DNA from 3 places in the Enterobacter chuandaensis genome. Region 1 is predicted to be linked to each of the others. Evidence: predicted binding sites of a transcription regulator. Region 1 holds the regulator's gene; each other region holds the start of a gene.
The links. The regulator CRP, encoded in region 1, controls carbon source genes, mostly activating them, when cyclic AMP is high. The targets are predictions, from matches to a motif close to ATGTGANNNNNNTCACAT.
Positions count from the first base shown of each region.

Region 2: a site for CRP is predicted at 1,215-1,232, ahead of rbsD (D-ribose pyranase). Genes of this name have one in related genera too.
Region 3: a site for CRP is predicted at 1,255-1,272, ahead of azuC (stress response protein AzuC). Genes of this name have one in related genera too.

Region 1 is NZ_CP097173.1:4,239,839-4,242,038, forward strand. Features, by position in the region: gene MX657_RS20500 (OsmC family protein) at 1-259, opposite strand, end outside; gene crp (cAMP-activated global transcriptional regulator CRP) at 571-1,203, shown strand; gene MX657_RS20510 (YccS/YhfK family putative transporter) at 1,261-2,200, shown strand, end outside.
Region 2 is NZ_CP097173.1:4,621,554-4,623,753, forward strand. Features, by position in the region: gene rbsA (ribose ABC transporter ATP-binding protein RbsA) at 1-705, opposite strand, end outside; gene rbsD (D-ribose pyranase) at 713-1,132, opposite strand; gene kup (low affinity potassium transporter Kup) at 1,359-2,200, opposite strand, start outside.
Region 3 is NZ_CP097173.1:2,865,329-2,867,528, reverse strand. Features, by position in the region: gene yecR (YecR family lipoprotein) at 4-342, opposite strand; gene MX657_RS13940 (RpiB/LacA/LacB family sugar-phosphate isomerase) at 596-1,234, shown strand; gene azuC (stress response protein AzuC) at 1,353-1,436, shown strand; gene MX657_RS13930 (DUF2766 family protein) at 1,545-1,796, shown strand; gene MX657_RS13925 (anaerobic C4-dicarboxylate transporter) at 1,839-2,200, opposite strand, start outside.

The DNA of each region.
Region 1 (2,200 bases):
GATTAATATGGGTGAACAGGCGTGGCGCCTCTTCGCGACGTTCTGAGGTGAGTTTAACCTCGCAATCCGTCACGTCATGACGACCTTTTTGCAGAATCGACACCACGTCAATCGCGCTGCATCCGCCTGCCGCCATCAGCACCATTTCCATTGGGCTAGGGGCTTTATCGCCGGAGTTACCATCCATCAAAACCTGGTGCCCTGATGCGGACTCGCCCAGGAACGTTAAACCTTCAACCCACTTCACGCGCGCTTGCATATTCATTAACTCCAACGTTGCATTTTTGGTGACAGATTACGCGCACGTTACATTTCTCGCAATGGAAGGCGACCTGCATCATGCTGAAGCGAGACACCAGGAGACACGCGGCGAAAGCTATGCTAAAACACTCAGGATGCTACAGTAATACATTGACGTTACACATGTATGCAGAGGACATCAAACTTTACTGGCTGCGAAACGTTACGACAGCCGACTTCCCAGGGTATGGGTAAGAATTCGATTGCAACCCCAGAGTCCGGATGCATCTGATGACTCTGGTGACAGCTTATAACAGAGGATAACAGCGCATGGTGCTTGGCAAACCGCAAACAGACCCGACTCTCGAATGGTTCTTGTCTCATTGCCACATTCATAAGTACCCATCGAAGAGCACGCTGATTCACCAGGGTGAAAAAGCGGAAACGTTGTATTACATCGTCAAAGGCTCGGTGGCAGTGCTGATCAAAGATGAGGAAGGCAAAGAGATGATCCTTTCTTATCTGAACCAGGGCGATTTTATCGGTGAACTGGGCCTGTTTGAAGAAGGCCAGGAACGTAGCGCCTGGGTTCGTGCAAAGACAGCATGTGAAGTGGCTGAAATTTCCTACAAGAAATTCCGTCAGCTGATTCAGGTTAACCCTGACATCCTGATGCGTCTTTCTTCCCAGATGGCGCGCCGTCTGCAGGTGACGTCAGAGAAAGTGGGTAACCTCGCCTTCCTGGACGTGACCGGCCGCATCGCGCAGACCCTTCTGAACCTGGCGAAACAGCCAGACGCGATGACCCACCCTGACGGCATGCAAATTAAAATTACCCGTCAGGAAATTGGTCAGATCGTCGGTTGCTCCCGCGAAACAGTGGGCCGTATTCTGAAAATGCTGGAAGATCAAAACCTGATCTCCGCCCACGGTAAAACCATCGTGGTTTACGGAACCCGTTAATCCCGGTCAAACGGCGTGTCATCGTAAGGTGTCACGCCGTTTTTGTCTCTATTCCCCATGTGGCGCAGGCTGATCTATCACCCGGAAGTTAACTACGCACTGCGACAAACGCTGGTGCTGTGTCTTCCCGTGGCCGTGGGCCTGATCCTCGGACATCTTCAGCAGGGTCTGCTGTTTTCCCTCGTCCCCGCCTGCTGCAACATTGCCGGTCTGGACACGCCGCATAAACGCTTTTTCAAACGCCTGATTATCGGTGGCAGCCTGTTTGCTGGCTGTAGCCTTGCCGTCCAGCTTTTACTGGCCCGCGACATTCCGCTGCCGCTGATCCTGTCCGTGCTGGCCATGACCCTCGGCGTCACCGCCGAAATCAGCTCGCTGCACGCCCGTCTGCTTCCCGCGTCACTCATTGCGGCCATCTTCACCCTGAGCCTCGCCGGAAATATGCCCGTGTGGGAGCCGCTGCTGATCTACGCCCTCGGCACGCTGTGGTACGGGCTGTTTAACTGGTTCTGGTTCTGGCTGTGGCGTGAACAGCCGCTGCGCGAATCCCTGAGCCTGCTCTACCGCCAACTGGCCGATTATTGCGAAGCGAAATATACCCTGCTTACCCAGCACACTGACCCGGAAAAATCGCTGCCGCCGCTGCTTGCGCGCCAGCAAAAGGTGGTAGACCTGATAAGCCAGTGCTATCAGCAGCTGCACATGCTTGCCGCCAACAAAAATCACGAATACAAACGGCTGCTGCGCACCTTCCAGGTCGGGCTCGATTTGCAGGAGCATATTTCCGTAAGCCTGCATCATCCGCAGGAGGTGCAAAAGCTGGTTGAGCGCAGCCATGCCGAAGCGGTGATCCGCTGGAACGCGCAGACCGTCTCCGCGCGCCTGCGGGTGCTGGCAGATGATATTCTCTACCACCGCTACCCCACGCGCTTTACCATGGACAAACAACTCGGCGCGCTGGAGAAAATTGCCCGCCAGCACCCGGAAAACCCGGTCG
Region 2 (2,200 bases), 380 kb from region 1:
TTCGATAAGCGTATCTTCGGTCAGCGTCGCCACTTCGCGCTCGGCAATAAACTGCCCGTCGCGGAAGACGGTAACGTCGTCGCAAATTTCGAAGATCTCTTTCATACGGTGGGAGATATAGACAATCCCGCGCCCCTGCGATTTCAGCTCGCGGATAACGCGGAACAGGGATTCGGTTTCGGTATCGGTCAGGGCGTCGGTAGGTTCATCCATAATGATGACCTTCGATTCAAAGCTCAGCACCTTCGCAATTTCCACCATCTGCTGATCGCCGATGGAGAGTTCGCCCACCAGGCGGTCACTCTTAAAGCGCAGATTCAGCTTCGCCAGCAGCTTGTCCGCTTCGGCGTACATGGTTTTCCAGTCGATTTTACCGAACCGGTTCACAAACTCGCGGCCGAGGAAGATATTCTCGGCAATGGTGAGCTGCGGGATGAGGTTCAGCTCCTGGTGGATAATGCCGATACCCGCTTCCTGAGAGGATTTCGGGCCGTTAAAGGTGGTCTCTTTACCCAGCCATAAGAGCGAACCGGCATCGCGTTGGTAGATACCGGTCAGCACTTTCATCATGGTGGATTTGCCGGCACCGTTTTCGCCCACCAGCGCCATCACGCGTCCTGGGTAGACGTTCAGCGCCGCACCGGAGAGGGCTTTTACGCCCGGGAACGATTTATCGATCCCTTTGAGTTGCAGTAATGCGTCCATGATGGCCTCAGAAGGTGACGCCAGCACAGAGAATGATATTCGCATACGGGGAACACTCCCCGCTGCGAATCACCGCCTGACTGTCTGCGGTTTGTTGTTTGAACTGTTCGTGCGTTGTGTAACGAATTTCTATGGTGTTTCCCTGGTGTTGTTGCAGTTGCTCAATATGGCTGAGCAACGTTTCGTGGAGTTGCGGATTATGTTGTTTGATTTCCGCCGCGAGAATGGCTGCCTCAACCTGCATCTCCGCCGTCACGACTTCCAGTACCTGCATAAACGAAGGGACACCCTGCGTTAACGCCATATCAATACGGGTTGTGCTGCGCGGAACCGGTAAGCCTGCATCGCAAACTACCAGCGTATCGGTATGCCCAAGACGGGAAATAACCGATGAGATTTCTGAGTTGAGAACCGTGCCTTTCTTCATTTTCTTGCTCCACTAGCGAAACGTTTCGCTACAAAGAGTGTAGACGCAAGAGTGTTCAGAAAACCACCATGACGTAACGGATTTGTGATCAACGTCGAAACGTTTCGCTAAGTGAAATGGAGTGGAGGTAAATGCAAAACGGTAACCCCAAGGTTACCGTTTTTTATGTTTGCGCCCTCTCCCACAGGGAGAGGGTCGGGGTGAGGGCATCAGGCCGCACAAAGACTTAAATCTCAACCTGCGTCCCCAGCTCAATCACGCGGTTAGGCGGGATCTCAAACTGGTCAGGCGCGCGCAGGGCGTTACGTTGCAGAATGAGGTACAGCTTGCCGCGCAGGCGCAGGTACCACGGACGCTTGCCGATGATCAGCGACTCGTGCGACATAAAGAATGACGTCTCCATCATCCGGCAGCTTAACCCTTCCAGACCGCAGCGGTGGAACACCTCTTCCACGTTCGGCGTTTCGCGCCAGCCGTAGCTTGCCACCACGCGCCAGAAGGTTGGCGATAGCTGCTCGATCTGCACGCGACGCACGTTGTGAACATACGGCGCATCTTCTGTACGCAGCGTCAGCAGGATCACGCGCTCGTGCAGCACCTTGTTGTGCTTAAGGTTATGCATCAGCGCAAACGGGATCACGTTCAGGGCGCGAGACATATAAACCGCGGTACCCGGCACGCGCACCGGCGGGGATTTCTCCAGCGATGCGATCATCGCCTCCAGAGAATTCCCGTGCTCATGCATGCGGCGCAGCAGACGGAAGCGCTCGCTCTTCCATGTGGTCATCACAATGAACATCAACAGGCCCAGCGTCAGCGGCAGCCAGCCGCCGGAGACAATTTTGTCGAGGTTCGCTGAGAACAGCGGTACGTCGATGCACAGGAAGCCGACCAGAATCATCGCCACGAGGAATTTATTCCAGTGCCAGTTGCGGTACGCCACCGTGGTGGAGAGAAGCGACGTCAGCACCATCGTACCGGTCACGGCAATACCATAGGCTGCCGCCAGATTACTGGAGTGCTCGAAGCTGACGATCACAATCACAACAGCAAAGTAGAGCAGCCAGT
Region 3 (2,200 bases), 1.4 Mb from region 1:
TGATTAATACCAGGGGTTATTTGCCTTAGGGTTAACGGCATACCCCATGCATTTATACTGGATAGTTACGCTCTCGTTCAGGCACAAAGAGCCGCTTGTCAGGGTACAGGTTTTGACCGGCTGCCCGTAGGCAGAAGCGGTGGCATAGCCCATGTTCTGACAGGCTTTTACTGCGGTACCGTTATTAACATATTCGTCGGACCAGGCGTTTTGCAGCACTGCCTGGCCGTAGTCGAGGCGGACAATGCCGTTCGGCGCGTCGAGGCTGCTGATTTCCGCCTGGCGGTTAACGCTGCATCCCGCGAGCAGCAGGACTGTACCGGCTACGATGGCTGTTTTCATGGTTCGCTCTGGGTGGATGGAAATACGTTATCGTACCCGCAGATGCCCGCTGCAATGCCAGGAATAGCCGGACAATCTACCCTCACTCTTTGCAACGGACGGCGTGGATCTTTCTCGTCAAAAAATTGTGAGCGCGCATTTAATTTTTAAAACTCCATTTCATTAACTTTGAAAGTCTGTTTGTTTGATGCCAGAATGAACGGGAACAGGTATCCATGGCGGGAGCGCCCGCAGCGCATTCTGGAGAGACAAGATGAAAATTGCACTGATGATGGAAAACAGCCAGGCGGCTAAAAACCCAGTGATATTAAAAGAGCTGAAAACGGTAGCCGATGAGAAAGGCTTCCCGGTTTACAACGTGGGTATGAGCGACGAAAACGATCATCACCTGACCTACATCCACCTGGGCATTATGGCAAGCATTCTGCTGAATGCGAAAGCGGTAGATTTCGTGGTTACCGGATGCGGCACCGGGCAGGGCGCGATGATGTCGTTGAATATTCACCCCGGCGTCATTTGCGGCTACTGCATCGATCCCGCCGACGCGTTTCTCTTCGCGCAGATCAACAACGGCAATGCGCTTTCGCTGCCTTTTGCCAAAGGTTTTGGCTGGGGAGCGGAGCTGAACGTGCGCTTTATCTTTGAAAAGGCCTTCACTGGCCGGAAGGGGGAAGGCTACCCGCCAGAGCGTAAAGAGCCCCAGGTGCGTAACGCGGGGATTCTGAACCAGGTGAAAGCGGCCGTGGTGAAAGAAAACTATCTGGACACGCTGCGCGCTATCGATCCTGAGCTGGTGAAGACCGCTGTTTCCGGACAACGTTTCCAGCAGTGCTTCTTTGAAAATTGCCAGGATAAGGCGATCGAGGATTTTGTTCGCGGTATGGTAGGTTAATGCGTATTGCGCAGATTAAATTGTGATGTGAGTCACAAAAATATTGATTTTTGTGACGATGGTCATATTATAGGCACATTGACAATAAAGTTGTATAACAAGTTAATGGAGCATCACAATGAAACTGCGCAAAATCCTGAAAAGCATGTGGGCCAATTACTGTCGCACCTTCAAAGACGTGCCGCCGGGCGCCATGTTCTGATAAAAAAACCTGCTTCGGCAGGTTTTTTTATCTCTGCAGGCGAGGAAGGGAAGATGTCAGGGGCTGCGTTTTGATACTATGGCGGCCTTTGAATAAGGAGAAAGCCCCATGTCACAAAACCTGAGCGCCGATCAGGAGCTGGTCTCTGACGTTGTCGCCTGCCAGCTGGTTATTAAGCAAATTCTGGATGTCCTGGACGTTATCGCACCGGTTGAAGTGCGCGAGAAGATGTCTACTCAGCTGAAAAACATCGATTTTGCCAGCCATCCCGCGGCTGCCGACCCGGTTACGCTTCGCGCGATCCAGAAAGCCATCGCACTGATTGAACTGCGCTTTACGCCGCAGGGCGAATCTCATTAAAAATGGCGAACGGGCGACAGCAGATGTCGCCCGTTGAAAACGTTAAAAGAAGGTCTGGACCAGCAGATAGCTCGCCGCGCAGGCGCAGCTCACGCCAATTAGCCCCGGCAGAATAAAGCTGTGGTTAATAATGAATTTGCCGATGCGGGTCGTTCCCGAACGGTCAAAGCCGATGCAGGCTAAATCACTCGGGTAGGTCGGCAGAACAAAATAGCCGTAGGATGCCGGGAAGAAGGCGATCAGCATTTTCGGATCGATACCCAGCATCAGGCCCATCGGCGCCACGGCTGTCAGGGCCGCCGCCTGGCTGTTCACCAGCTTCGACACCAGGAAAAGCACAATGGCATACGTCCACGGATGGCTTTTCACCACCCCTTCCAGCGCCAGTTTTAACTCATCGAGAT